2 linked regions of the Roseisolibacter agri genome follow. The protein of the gene in region 1 interacts with the protein of each later gene in a pairwise test. Links are inferred from orthologs where the notes say so. Each region holds a gene or a part of one and is shown in the gene's direction. Other genes may lie near its edges.

Region 1 (7,211 bases):
TGGTGGGCCGCGGGCGCGCGCTGCAGCTGCTGCTGACCGGCGAGATGATCGACGCCACCGAGGCGCACCGCATCGGGCTCGCGAACGCCATCGTGCCCGCGGCCGAGCTGCTGGACCGCGCGCGCGCGATGGCGACGGCGATGACGGCGAACGCGCCGCTCGCGCTCGCGCTCTGCATCGAGGCGGTGAACGCGGGCTACGACCTCGCGTTCGACGAGGCGCAGCAGTTCGAGGCCAACGCGTTCGGGCTCGCGGCGGCGACCGAGGACCGCGCCGAGGGGACGTCGGCGTTCCTGGCCAAGCGCGCGCCGCAGTTCCGCGGGCGCTGACCGCCGTCGTGGGCGACGCCGCACCGCGCGTGGAGGACGCGCCGTCGCCCACCGCGCCCGTGCGCGTGCCGCGCGTGGAGCTGCGGCGGCTGGTGGTGCGCGACTTCCGCAACCTCGAGCGCGTCGACCTCGCGGTGCCGCCGGACGGGCTGACCATCGTCGGCGAGAACGGCCACGGCAAGACGAACCTGCTGGAGTCGGTCTACTACCTGGAGCTGCTGCGCTCCGTGCGCGGCGCGCGCGACGCGGACCTCGTGCGCTTCGGCGCGGTCGGCTTCCACGTGTCGGCGGAGGTCGCGGTGCCCGCGGGCGAGGCGGGCACCGCGCGCGCCGACCGCGTGATCGACCGCGAGGTCGGCGTCGGCTTCGAGCGCGCGACCAAGCGCAAGCGCGTGCGCATCGACGGCGCCGAGGTGCCGCGCCTGAGCGACGCGCTGGGCGCGGTCCCGAGCGTGATCTTCTCGCCGGGCGACGTCGTGCTGGTGGCGGGCAGCCCGAGCGAGCGGCGGCGCTACCTGGACGTCGCGCTCGCGCTGACGTCGCGCCGCTACCTGTCGGCGCTGCAGGCCTACCGCGGCGCGCTCGTGCGCCGCAACGCCGCGCTGCGCGACGCGATGCGCAGCGGCCGCGGCGAGGGGCGGGCGTCGGTGTGGGAGCCGCAGCTCGCGGAGCACGGCGCCGTGCTCTGGACCGAGCGGCGGCGCTGGGTGCGGCAGCACGCGGAGGCGTTCGCGCAGCTGTGCGCGGCGATCGGCGAGCGGTCGCCGATGCGGCTGCGCTACGCGACCGCGCTCGACGTGCCGCACGTCGCGGGTGACGACGACTCGGTGGACGGCGCGCGCGAGGCGCTGAAGCGCGCGCTGGCCGACAAGCGCCCGCTCGACCTCAAGCGCGGGCTCACGCACGCCGGCCCGCACCGCGACGACCTGGAGCTGGCGATGGGCGGCCGCGACCTGCGGCTGTTCGGGTCGGCCGGGCAGCAGCGGACGGCGGCCATCGCGCTCCGGATGCTGGAGGCGGCGACGCTGCGCGACCACGTGGGCAGCGCGCCGCTCTTCCTGCTGGACGACCCGTTCGCGGAGCTGGACGCCCGCCGCGCCCACCGGATCCTCGCCCTGCTGGGGGACGCCGGGCTGGGACAGGTGCTGCTGGTGGTGCCGCGGGCGAGCGACGTCCCGCCCGAGCTGACCCGGCTGCCGCGGGCCGGGATCCAGGACGGCGTCCTGTCGCTCTGAGCCGGCCGCGGCCGTATCTTCCCGGACCCTTCCCGCCCCGCAGTCCCGAAGTCGCCGTAATGTCGCAGCCGAACTCCCGCAATCCCCGCCCCTCCCTCCTCGGCGACCTCCTGGCCGGCGTGCTCGCCGATGCGGGGATCGAGCAGCGCGTGGCGCAGGCGTCCGTGGTCCCCGAGTGGCCGACGCTGGTGGGGGCGCAGATCGCCGCGGTGACCGAGCCGCTGTCGGTGAGCGTGGACGGGACGCTGTGGGTGGCGGTGCAGAGCCACGCCTGGATGACCGAGCTGTCGCTGCTGGAGCCGGAGCTCCTGCGGGCGCTGAACACGCACCCGGAGCGGCCGCCCGTGCAGCGGATCCGGCTGACGCTCAAGCGCGACTGAGGTCACGTTCCCGGGGCCTCGCGGCGGCCGCTGGAGGCTGCCGGTAATGCGTTGGGGAACAAGCAGTTAGGCCGGGACCATCGGGTTGCGTTCGGGCCGCCCGCGGGGTACATTTCGAGGCTTCCCGTACCGTCCGGCAAGCGCCCGCGCGCCCTCGTCCGAGGGGCGTCGGCGTGGGGGTGCCGCGGTGCGGTTCGACCACTGGGGTTGCGGATGACCAAGACGACGGACAAGCCGACGCCGACCGAGTACGGCGCGGGCTCGATTCAGGTGCTCAAGGGGCTGGAGGCGGTCCGGAAACGCCCCGGCATGTACATCGGCTCGACGGGCCCCCGCGGCCTGCACCACCTCGTCTACGAGGTCGTCGACAACTCGATCGACGAGGCGCTGGCCGGCTACGCCAACCGCGTCGACGTCGTGATCCACGCCGACAACTCGATCAGCGTCACCGACAACGGCCGCGGCATCCCGGTGGACGTGCACCCCGTGGAGAAGCTGCCCGGCGTCGAGCTGGCGATGACCGTGCTGCACGCCGGCGGCAAGTTCGACAAGAACAGCTACAAGGTCTCCGGCGGCCTGCACGGCGTCGGCGTGTCGTGCGTCAACGCGCTCTCCGAGACGCTCAAGGTCTGGGTGAAGCGCGACGGCAAGGAGCACTACATGGACTTCGCGCGTGGCGACACGACGACGAAGCTCAAGACGCTCCGCGACGTGGCCAAGAAGGACACGGGCACCAAGGTCTGGTTCAAGCCGGACCCCGTGATCTTCACCGAGTCGACGATCTACGACTACGGCACGCTCCAGGCGCGCCTGCGCGAGCTCTCGTTCCTGAACAAGGGCGTGACCATCACGCTCAAGGACGAGCGGCCGGGCGAGGAGAAGGAGGAGACGTTCCACGCCGAGGGCGGCCTGCGCGAGATGGTGGCGCACCTGACGCAGGCGGCGAACAAGAAGCCGCTGCACGCCCAGGTCGTCTACATCGAGACGGAGCGCGACAACATCGGGATCGAGCTGGCGATGCAGTACAACGACAGCTACGCCGAGTCGGTGTTCTCGTTCGTGAACAACATCAACACCCACGAGGGCGGCACGCACCTCACGGGGTTGAAGAGCGCGCTCACGACCGTCATCAACAAGTACATCGAGAAGTCGTCGGCCCTCAACAAGAAGGACAAGGACATCCGCCTCACCGGCGACGACGTCCGCGAGGGGCTGGTGGCGGTGCTCTCGGTGAAGGTCCGCGAGCCGCAGTTCGAGGGCCAGACGAAGACGAAGCTGGGCAACTCGGAGGCCGAGGGCGCGGTGCGCTCGGTGGTCAACGAGCTGCTGACGCAGTACCTGGACGAGACGCCGAAGGTCGCCAACGCGATCATCGAGAAGGCGGTCAGCGCGGCGCGTGCGCGTGAGGCGGCGCGCAAGGCGCGCGACCTCACGCGCAAGAAGAGCGCGCTCGACGTCGGCAACCTGCCGGGCAAGCTGGCCGACTGCTCGATCGACGATCCGTCGCGCTCGGAGCTCTACCTGGTCGAGGGCGACTCCGCCGGCGGCTCGGCGAAGATGGGGCGCAACCGCGCGTACCAGGCGATCCTGCCGCTGCGCGGCAAGATCATCAACGTCGAGAAGGCGCGCATCGACAAGGTGCTGTCGAACGAGGAGATCCGGACGATCATCACGGCGATCGGCTCGGGGATCAAGGACGAGTTCGACCTCACGAAGACGCGCTACCACAAGATCGTCATCATGACGGACGCCGACGTCGACGGCGCCCACATCCGCACGCTGCTCCTGACGTTCTTCTTCCGGCAGATGCCGGAGCTGATCGAGGCGGGCTACATGTACATCGCCCAGCCGCCGCTCTACCGGGTGGCCAAGGGGAAGGAGGTGTACTACGCCTACGCCGAGAAGGAGCGCGACGAGTACATGACGCGACTCGGCGGCAACGACGGGAAGAACATCAACATCCAGCGCTACAAGGGGCTGGGCGAGATGAACCCGGACCAGCTGTGGGAGACCACGATGGACCCGGAGACCCGCACGCTGCTGCAGGTCACGATGGAGGACGCGGTGCTGGCCGACCAGATCTTCTCGACGCTGATGGGCGACAACGTCGACCCGCGGCGCGAGTTCATCGAGGCCAACGCGCGCTTCGTGTCGAACCTGGACGTCTGAGGACGCACCAGGCGGGGTGAGCGAGGGGGCGGACCGCCATGCGGTCCGCCCCCTCGTCGCGTCCGGTCGCCCGACACGAAACGGATGAACAACAGCCGCCGTAGGGGCTCCGCGCGCCACGGTGACGCGCACCGTCGCACCCTCCCCACCGCCCCGCCCCATGGCCGGAACCCTCCGCCTCGCCCTCGCCGCCGGCGTGCTCGCCGCGCTGCCCCTCGCCCCCGCCGCGCTCCGGGCGCAGGCCGCGCCCGCCGCCGCCTCGAAGATCGCCGTCTCGAAGGACGCCGCGCCGGACTCGCTCGCCTTCCCGCGGCAGTTCGTCGACTGGATCTTCACGACCCGGGGCGACAGCGCCTTCGCCCATGCCGGCCCGCGGCTGCGCGAGAGCATGCAGTCGGCCGACGGGGTGAATCAGATGTCGGGGCGGATCCTGACGCGCTTCGGCGAGATGCAGGGCACCGACGCCGAGGTGCAGTTCGCCGAGGGCGACCTGAAGGTCTACATCGTGGCGATGCGCTTCGCGCAGGCGCCGGAGCCGGGCGCCTTCGTCGTCGCATACTCGCCGACCACGAAGGTCGTCGAGCGGGCGAGCTTCGGCCCGCTCGCGAACGTGAAGGGCCGCTATCCGAACGCGAAGCTGCCCTGAGCGGCCACGGGCATCGAGAACGTGAAGGGCCGGGGAATCTCCCCGGCCCTTCGTCGTCGTGCCTGCGCGGTCAGGCGCCGCGGCGTCTCGCGCGGCGTCGCGCGCGTGCCAGCGCGAGCGCGGCCACGCCGCTCGCCACCAGCGCCGTGGTGCCCGGCTCGGGGACGGTACTGGTCGCCGCGCCGACACCGACGTCGAACGACGCGCTGGCGAGGACGCTCGACGCCGTGTTGCTGGGGCCGCCGAGCACGTAGAACGTCCCACCGTAGCTGCCGGACGCGGTGCCGCCGGGAACCAGCGCCCGGAACAGCTCGGTCGTGAAGATCGCGCCCGGCGCGATGCTCGTCGGCGCGTTGGCGAGGAACGGCGTGACGTCCACGGAGAGCGACGACGTGACGGTCGTGCCGTTGAGGAACAGCGTCGTCGTGCCCGTATTGGTCAGCGTGCCGACGAACGACACCGCGGAGGGCGCGACCACGCCCGTCACGAGCGGCTGCTCGAGCACCAGGGTGAGGGTCTGCGCCCGGGCCGGACGCGCGGTGGACAGTACGAGTGCCGCACATGCGAGCAGTGGGCGGATGACGCGCATGCGACACGCTCCTCGTATCTGGATGGTGGCCGGATGGTCGACCGCGCCACGGTACGTGCCTCCGACCCGGGCGGCAAGACAGGCGCGAGCGCGCCGCGACCCGAACGCGCCGAGGCTGACGACACCGTAATCCGCGCGGCCCGCCGCGGGTGGGCCGCAACCCGGCTCTTGCCGAACCGTGGTGCGGATGCAAGCATCTGCGAGGGCCGTCCGCGACGGTCCGACCGGCGCGACGAGGGGACCGGGCGGGCGCCCGGGCCTTTCACGCGCCGGCACATCGCCTCGAAGCCGCGTCGCGAGGCCGCACTGGTCGGCGGGAGAGTGCGCGCGCATGAGAACGGCACTGGGATGCACCCGCTGCGGGACGGCCATCCAGCCCGGCCAGCGGTTCTGCAGCGAATGCGGCACACCCGTGGTCACGGAGTGCGCGTCGTGCGGCGCGCCCGTCACCCCGGAAGCGCGCTTCTGCCCGCGCTGCGGCGTGCCCGTCGCGGTGCGCTCCGGCCCGTCCACGCCGGCCTACGGCGCCGGCAGCACGCCCGCGACCAGCGACCGATCTCCGACGCCCGACACGGCGGCCGATTCCGCACGGCACACGAGCTGGCGCCACGTCGCGGCGCACCTCCAGGCCGCGCTGCGCGGCGAGTTCACGATCGAGCGCGAGATCGGACGCGGCGGCATGGCGGCGGTGTACCTCGCGCGCGAGCTGCGCCTCGACCGCTGGGTCGCGCTCAAGGTGATGTCGCCGTCGCTGCTGAGCGGCCACGGCATGGTGGAGCGCTTCCAGCAGGAGGCGGTGACGGTCGCGAACCTGTCGCACGCGAACATCGTCACCATCCACTCGGTGCGCGACGTCGACGACCTGCACTGCTTCGTGATGCAGTACGTCGAGGGGCGCGCGCTCGACCGCATCCTCCACGAGGTGCGCCGCCTGCCGCTCGCCGCGGTGCAGTCGGCGCTCTTCCAGGTGGGGAGCGCGCTGTCGTACGCGCACCGCCGCGGCGTGATCCACCGCGACATCAAGCCGGCGAACATCCTCATCGACACGAACGGCGACGCGATCGTCACCGACTTCGGCATCGCCAAGGTCGCGGAGGCGACGGGGCACACGCAGACGGGTGTGCTCATCGGCACGCCGTCGTACATGAGCCCCGAGCAGTGCCTCGGCGTCAAGGTGACGGCGTCGGCGGACCAGTACGCGCTCGGCCTCGTGGCGTACGAGCTGCTCGCGGGCCAGCTGCCGTTCACGGGGCCGAGCCTCGTCGTGCTGCAGGCGCAGATCAGCCAGACGCCGACGCCGCTCGAGGAGCTCGCGCCGGACTGTCCGCCGGAAGTCGCGGCGGCGGTGATGCGCATGCTCGCGAAGGACCCCGTCGACCGCTTCCCGAGCATCGCGCAGGCGGTCGCCGCGCTCGGCGGCGGCCCGCTGGGCGAGGACGATCCGCTGCGTGCGACGCTCGCGGTGATGGCGGGCGCGGTGCCGCCCAAGCCGCCGGCTCCGGTCCCGGCCAGCGTGCAGGTGACGCTGCCCGATGGCCGCTGGGAGGCGGGCGACGCGCTGCAGGCGTCCGCGATCGTGATCGGAAGCGACGAGCAGCCGATGCCCGACGTCGCGGTGCAGTGGGCGACGGACGACACCGGTGTGCTGCGCGTGGATGCGGAGACGGGCAGCGTGACGCTGCTCGCGCCGGGGCGCGCGATGGTGCGCGCGACGGCCGGCGACGCGACGGGCGAGACGGCGCTCGACGTCGAGGCGCCGCGCCCCGACCGCATCGAGATCGACGCACCGCCGGCACGGCTGCGCGCGTGCGAGTCGTGGCGCCCGGTGGTGACCGTGCGCGACCGGCGCGGCGCGGCGATGGA
Region 2 (7,379 bases), on another replicon or contig:
ACTGCGCCGGAACTGACGCGACGGGCCGGGCCCGGTAGATTGACCGGCGCGTGACCGCCGTCACCCTCGGCCATCCTCCCTCCCGCCACGACACGCCGCCCATCCCGGCGCTCGCATGGACTTCTTCGCCCGCCTGCAGGAAAGCTTCGCCCAGCTCGGCCTGTTCGTCCCGTCGCTCCTCGGCTCGCTCGTCATCCTGTTCGCCGGCTACCTGCTGGCGAAGCTGGTGGAGAAGGGCACGAGCCGCCTGCTCCGCCGCGTGCGGCTGAACGAGATGCTGGAGCGCGGCGGCGTGCTGCACGCCGTGGAGCGCTCGGGGACGCAGCTGAACCCCGCGCGCGTCATCGCGAACCTGCTGTTCTGGTTCGTGATGTTCGCGGTGATGCTGATCGCCGCCAACGCGCTCGGCTTCCAGTCGCTGGCGAACGTCTTCTCGGAGCTGGTGAGCTACATCCCGAGCGTGATCGCGGCGATCGTGATCATCATCGTCGGGATCGTGCTCGGCGGGTTCGTGGGTGGGCTGATCATGGCGTCGGCGGGCGGGCTGCACGGCGGGCCGACGCTGGCGCGCGTGGGCCGCTGGGGGGTGATCATCCTCGCGGTGTTCATGGCGCTGCAGGAGCTGGGGATCGCGACCGACATCGTGACGACGGCGTTCGCGATCCTGTTCGGCGCGATCGCGCTGGCGATGGCGCTCTCGTTCGGCCTCGGGAACCGCGAGCTGGCGGGCGAGGTGACGCGCGAGTGGTACGAGCGCTACAAGGCGGAGCGCGACGCGATCGCCCGCGAGGCGGCGGAGGAGGAGGCCCTCGAGGAGGCCGAGGCGCGCGCCGACGAGACGCGGCGCGAGGGCTGACCGCAGGGCGCCGGGAGCGCCGTCGGGGGCCGAATCACGGCCGTGTCACGGGGCCGGGAGCCAGTCGCTCCCGGCCCCGTGCGCGTCCCGGCAACGGGCTCCGGACGCCCTTCCGCTCGCCTGGCTGTAAGTGCGTGCGGTGGCGTCACTTACGGCGGGAGTTTCGGGTTGCGTTCAGGCGTCCCGATGGGTAGATTGGGAGGTTGCCGCGCGGGGCCCTGAAGGCCCCGCGTGCGTCGTCCCCACCGGCCGGACCGCCAGGTAGCTCATGACCGCTCCGAACAATCGCGAACGCATCCTTCCGCGTCTGATCGACGAGGAGATCAAGGAGTCGTTCATCAACTACTCGATGAGCGTCATCGTGTCGCGCGCACTGCCGGACGTGCGCGACGGGCTGAAGCCCGTGCAGCGACGCGTGCTGTACGCGATGAACGAGATCGGCCTCACGCCCGGGCGCCCGTACAAGAAGTCGGCGACGGTGGTGGGCGACGTGCTGGGCAAGTACCACCCGCACGGCGACCAGTCGGTGTACGACGCGCTCGTGCGCATGGTGCAGGACTTCTCGCTGCGCTATCCGCTGGTGGACGGCCAGGGGAACTTCGGCTCCGTGGACGGCGACCCGGCGGCCGCGTACCGCTACACCGAGTCGCGCCTGACGCGCGCGGCGACGGAGATGTTGAACGACATCGACAAGAACACCGTCGATTTCGCGCCCAACTTCGACGACCGGCTGCAGGAGCCGACGGTCCTCCCGGCCGGCATCCCGAACCTGATGGTGAACGGGAGCTCGGGCATCGCGGTCGGCATGGCGACCAACATCCCGCCGCACAACCTGCGCGAGGTCGCCGCGGCGCTCGTCGCGCTGATCGACAATCCGGACCTGGAGCCGTCGGCGATCCGGAAGCACATCAAGGGACCGGACTTCCCGACCGGCGCGTACATCTACGGCCGCCAGGGGATCCAGGACTACATCGAGACGGGCCGCGGCCGCGTCGTGATGCGTGCGCGCGCCGTGATCGAGGAGAAGGAGTCCTCCAGCAAGTCGCAGATCGTCGTCACGGAGCTGCCGTACCAGGTGAACAAGGCGCGCCTGGTGGAGCAGATCGCGGAGCTGCACCGCGAGCAGAAGGTCGAGGGGATCAGCGCGCTGCGCGACGAGTCGGATCGCGAGGGCATGCGCATCGTGATCGAGCTGAAGCGCGACGCCATCCCGCGCGTCGTGCTGAACCAGCTGTACAAGCACTCGACGATGCAGTCGACGTTCGGCGTCATCATGCTCGCCCTCGTGCCCGACGCGGCGACGGGGCGGCTGGTGCCGAAGGTCATGCCGGTGCGCGACGTCCTGCTGCACTACATCAACCACCGGCACGACGTCATCGTCCGGCGGACGCAGTTCGACCTCGACAAGGCGCTCGAGCGCGAGCACATCCTGGAAGGTCTGAAGATCGCCGTCGACAACATCGACGAGGTGATCAAGATCATCCGCGCCGCGCCCGACACGCCGACGGCGAGCGGGCAGCTGCAGCGCCGCTTCAAGCTCTCCGAGCGGCAGGCCGAGGCGATCCTGAACATGCGCCTCGCCAAGCTCACGGGCCTGGAGATCGACAAGCTGGAGGAGGAGCTCCGCGAGGTGCGCGCGATGATCGCGGACCTGAAGGAGATCCTCAACAGCCGGCCGCGCCGGATGCAGATCATGAAGGACGAGCTGGCGGAGGTGGTCGCGAAGTACGGCGACGACCGCCGCAGCGAGATCACGTCCGACGAGGGCGAGTTCACGATCGAGGACCTGATCGCCGAGGAGGACATGGTCGTGACCATGTCCCACTCGGGCTACATCAAGCGCACGCCGGTGACGACGTACCGCAAGCAGCGGCGCGGCGGGCGCGGGCTGTCGGGCCAGGACCTCAAGGACACCGACTTCATCGAGCGGCTCTTCATCGCGAGCACGCACGACTACATCATGATCTTCACGGACGACGGCCGGGTGTTCTGGCTGAAGGTCCACGAGATCCCGGCGGCCGGCCGCGCGACCCGCGGCAAGCCGATCGTGAACCTGATCAACGTGTCGCCCGACACGGGGATCCGGTCGATGGTGGCGGTGCGCGAGTTCCGCGAGGACCAGTACCTGTTCTTCTGCACGCGCAACGGCACGGTCAAGAAGACGCAGCTCAGCGAGTACGGGAACGTGCGCGCGACGGGCATCAAGGCGATCAAGATCGAGAAGGACGACGCCCTGATCGACGTGCAGATCACCAGCGGGACGAACGACGTGGTGCTGGCCACCAAGCACGGCCTGTCGATCCGCTTCCCGGAGTCGCAGGTGCGCGACATGGGCCGCGACACGACCGGCGTGAAGGGCGTGGACCTGCGCCCCGACGACAAGGTCGTGAGCATGGTCGTCGTGCGCCGCATCGACGCGACGCTGCTGCTCGTCACCGAGAAGGGGATGGGCAAGGTGACCGACCTGACCGAGTACCGCGTGCAGGGCCGCGGCGGCAAGGGCATCATCACCGGCAAGCTGTCCGACAAGACGGGCGGGCTGGTCGCGCTGATGGAGGTCGTGCAGGACGACGAGATCATGCTGATCACCAAGAACGGCGTGATCATCCGCTCGGCCGTCAACGAGGTGCGCAACACCGGCCGCAACGCGCAGGGCGTGAAGCTGGTGAACCTCGACGCCAAGGACTTCGTCTGCGCCGTGGCCCGGGTGGTCTCGGAGAAGGACGAGAACGCCGAGGGGCTGGAGGCCGACGACTCGGTCGCCGGCGACAACGGGGACAACGGCGACGGCGCCGAGGGGTCGGACGCGGCGGAGTGAGCCCGTTCGGCCGAGGCACCATGCGGTGACGACGGCCCTCCGGCAGCTGCCGGAGGGCCGTCGTGCGTTCGGCCGTCGCCCCTCCACCCCGCTGTGGCGCTTTCCTGCGGTACGAGTGGTGCGAGGGGCGGCGGCGCGATTTGGTCGCGTTCCCGCGAGTCACTAGATTCGGCGGAACGGGGTCAAAGCGGCCTGAGCCATATCGTGTCGGCCGCCGCCCTCGCGCCTCCACCCGCCGCCCGTCGATGACCACCACCGCGACTCCGCTCGTCACGCTGGACGCCCTCCGCGCGGCCGCCGCCGCGCTGCGCGGCGTGGCCGTGCGCACGCCGCTGCTGCCGGCCGACGACGTGGTGCCGCCCACCGCGGGCGGGCGCGTGTGGGTGAAGCCCGAGATGCTGCAGCGCGGCGGCGCGTTCAAGCTGCGCGGCGCCTACACCTTCCTGGCCGAGCTGCCGCCGGCGGCGCGGGCGCGCGGCGTGGTCGCGCCGTCGTCGGGGAACCACGCGCAGGCGGTGGCGCTGGCCGCGCGGCTGTTCGGCGTCCCGGCGACGGTCGTCATGCCGACCACCGTCACGCCGGCCAAGCGCGCGGGCGCCGAGCGGCTGGGCGCGCGCATCGAGCTGGCGGGGACGACGACGGCCGACCGCATGGGCCGCGCGATGGAGCTGGTGCGCGAGTCGGGCGCGGTGCTCGTGCCGCCCTACGACCACCCGACGATCATCGCGGGGCAGGGGACCGCGGGGCTGGAGCTCGTCGAGGACCTGCCGACGGTGAAGCTGGTGCTGGTGCCGGTGGGCGGCGGTGGGCTCAGCGCGGGCGTGGCGACGGCGGTGAAGCTGCTGTCGCCGGGGACGCGCGTGGTGGGCGTGGAGCCCGCGGGGGCGCCCAAGCTGACGCGCGCGCGCGCCGAGGGGCGCCCGGTGCACCTCGGGCAGACGAAGGGGCTGGCCGACGGGCTGCTCGCGGTGGAGGTGGGCACCGCGCCCTTCGCGCACCACCAGGCCTACGTCGACGACGTGGTGGTGGTGGACGACGCCGCGCTGCCGCCGGCGATGCGCGCGCTGCTGGACCGCATGAAGCTCGTCGCGGAGCCGAGCGGCGCGATCACGCTGGCGGCGCTGCGCGAGGGGCTGGTGGCGCCCGCCGCCGACGGCGACACGGTGTGCGTGCTGAGCGGGGGCAACATCGAGTGGCCGGGTCTGTGCAGCGTGCTGGGAGCGCCGGACGGCTCCGGCGCGCCCGCGGCCTCCGGCCGCTGACCGACGCCCGCGCCCGGACCGAACGCCCCATGCCCGGAGCGGCCACGATGAGCGCGCGCATCCTGATCGCGGACGACGATCCGGCGGTCGTCGAGAGCGTGTCGTGGGTGCTGGAGGAGCACGGCTACGAGGTCACCGCCGTGCCCGGCGCGACCGCGCTGCTCGAGCTGCTGGGCAGTGGCGAGGAGCGGCCGCCCGACCTGCTCCTGCTGGACATCTTCATGCCCGACGGCGACGGCGTGCAGCTGCTGGAGCGGATCAAGCGCGAGCCGCGGTGGCGCGACGTGCCGGTGCTGATGCTCTCCTCCGCGCCCGTGGAGGAGGCGACGGTGCGCTCGCTCGGACTGGGCGCCGCGGACTACGTGCGCAAGCCGTTCCGCGTGAAGGAGCTGGTCGCGCGCATCCAGGCGCAGCTGCGCGTGGGCGCGGTGCTCCGCACGCAGCGCGACACGCTGCGACGCACGCAGGAGGAGCTGGAGCGCGCCCGCGCCGACGCCGAGAACCGCCGCAAGCTGGTGGACATCCTGCACGAGGTCACGGGCGACCTGGCGGCGGACGAGGTCTACCACCTGCTGGCCCGCCGCGTGGCGCGCGCGCTCAGCGTGTCGCACTGCGCGGTGATCCTCACGGGCCCGCACCACGAGGTGGGCGTGGTCGCGACGGCGTTCGAGAACCCGAAGCTGCAGAAGGGGCAGATCGCGATCGCCGACTATCCCGAGGTGCGGCAGGCGTTCGACACGCGCGAGCCGGTGCTGCTGGAGGACGTCGCGTCGTCGCCGCTGTACGGCGGGCGCGCCGTGGTGGGGCTGGACGGCACGGAGGTGCCGGTGCGCAGCGCGATGGCGCTGCCGTTCGCGATCGACCCGGCGCAGCGCGGCGTGTTCCTGCTGCGCCGCACGCGCGAGCAGCCGCCGCTGACGCCCGAGGACGTGGCGTTCGCGGAGGCGGTGATCGGCGCCGCGGTGGCGGTGGTGCAGCGCGCGCAGGTGATCGAGACGACGCGCGCCGACAACGCGCGCCTGGAGCACCTGGCGACGACGGACTCGCTGACGCGGCTGCTGAACCGCCGCGCGCTCACGGAGCGGCTGACGACGGAGATGGAGCGCGCGCTGCGCTACGACACGTCCGTGGCGCTGCTGCTGCTGGACCTCGACCACTTCAAGCGCGTCAACGACACGCACGGCCACCTGGTGGGCGACGCGGTGCTGCGGTCGGTGTCGGAGCTGCTGATGGCCGCCGCGCGCAGCAGCGACATGGTGGGGCGCTACGGCGGCGAGGAGTTCCTGATCGTGCTGCCGGAGACCGACGACGACGGCGCGGTGGTGTTCGCGGAGCGCATCCGCGAGCGCGTGGAGGGGTTCGCGTTCCGCCCATGGGACGACGAGCGCGAGCTGCGCATGACGGCGAGCATCGGCGTGGCGACGTTCCCCGCGGCGCGCATCGAGAGCGTGGAGGACCTGTTCGCGCGCGCGGACGCGGCGCTGTACCGGGCGAAGGCGGACGGACGGAATCGCGTGCGGCTCTGACTCTGCCGTCTGCTGCGTGAACTACGAGACAGGATGACCAGGAGGCTCCGCGTGGCGCGTCGTTCCATACGCCGCACAGAGCCTCCTGGTCATCCTGTCATCCTGTCTGCGCTTGTAGGTCGGGTCCGGTGTGCCGTACCCGTTTGCCGATGGGGGATGCGGATGCTCCGGATGAGAACGGATCCTTCGGGTCGTCCCGCGCGGCGGCGATGTCCCGTGCGCCGGGACGGAGCGATCCGTCTGATCCGCGTCATCCGGAGCATCCGTCACCTCTCCAATGGAGGGGGCCGGCGCGGCGATGCAGGGCGCACGATCCGCAGCCCGCGGCCCGCCGCGCTATATCCCCATTCCGCGCAGCTCGACCATCAGACACCGGTCCTGCACGACCGCGATCCCCGCGCGCGCCAGCTGCTCCGCCACCTCGTCGTGATAGATGCCCGACTGCAGCCAGACGGCGTGCGGGCCGGCGGCGAGGATGTCGTCGACGTGGGCCGGGAGGTCCTTCGGGCGGCGGAAGACGTTCACCAGGTCGATGGGGCCCGGCACGTCCGCGAGCCGGCGGTAGACGCGCTCGCCCAGGATCTCGGTGACCTCCGGGTAGTAGACCGGGACCGGGACGATCTCGTAGCCCGCCCGCTGCGCGTACTTGGGGACGTAGAAGGCCGGCTGCATCGACTCCGGCGTCTTGATGCCCAGCACGGCGATGCGCTTCACGCGGCCGAGGAGCGCGGCGATGGCGGCGGGCGTCTCGAGCAGGCGGGAGCGCCAGTCGGGATCCTGGGGGCTGGGGCGGATGGCGGCGGCTGTCATGGCCACCCCCTCCTGCGAGGAGCGTGCGCGAGGGGCGCAGGCGAGCGCGGGCGCCGGCCGTTAGCTTGCGGGCGCTCAACCCAACTCGACCAGGAGACTCATCGATG

The links.
Region 2: the proteins of gyrB (region 1) and gyrA interact in binary tests that used the Escherichia coli proteins (3 or more experiments, as listed by UniProt). The link is inferred for Roseisolibacter agri from one-to-one orthologs.

The regions. Positions count from the first base shown.
Region 1 is NZ_BRXS01000004.1:180,724-187,934, reverse strand. Bases 1,662-4,635 are described here. They hold gyrB (DNA topoisomerase (ATP-hydrolyzing) subunit B), read left to right. Parts: upstream 1,662-2,157; coding sequence 2,158-4,113; downstream 4,114-4,635. Other genes in these bases: rosag_RS12935 (hypothetical protein), read left to right, coding at 4,274-4,635; rosag_RS12945 (DUF721 domain-containing protein), read left to right, coding at 1,662-1,944. Also shown: rosag_RS12955 (enoyl-CoA hydratase-related protein), read left to right, coding at 1-329; DNA replication/repair protein RecF, read left to right, coding at 338-1,564; more of rosag_RS12945, read left to right, coding at 1,624-1,661; more of rosag_RS12935, read left to right, coding at 4,636-4,759; rosag_RS12930 (PEP-CTERM sorting domain-containing protein), read right to left, coding at 4,830-5,348; rosag_RS12925 (serine/threonine-protein kinase), read left to right, coding at 5,830-7,211. UniProt on the Escherichia coli protein: DNA gyrase negatively supercoils closed circular double-stranded DNA in an ATP-dependent manner to maintain chromosomes in an underwound state.
Region 2 is NZ_BRXS01000005.1:543,894-551,272, forward strand. What follows is about bases 758-3,899. They hold gyrA (DNA gyrase subunit A), read left to right. Parts: upstream 758-1,124; coding sequence 1,125-3,674; downstream 3,675-3,899. Other genes in these bases: rosag_RS17900 (mechanosensitive ion channel family protein), read left to right, coding at 758-856. In the rest of the region: more of rosag_RS17900, read left to right, coding at 116-757; rosag_RS17910 (threonine ammonia-lyase), read left to right, coding at 3,920-4,936; rosag_RS17915 (GGDEF domain-containing response regulator), read left to right, coding at 4,984-6,462; rosag_RS17920 (CoA-binding protein), read right to left, coding at 6,799-7,272; rosag_RS17925 (saccharopine dehydrogenase family protein), read left to right, coding at 7,377-7,379. UniProt on the Escherichia coli protein: A type II topoisomerase that negatively supercoils closed circular double-stranded (ds) DNA in an ATP-dependent manner to maintain chromosomes in an underwound state.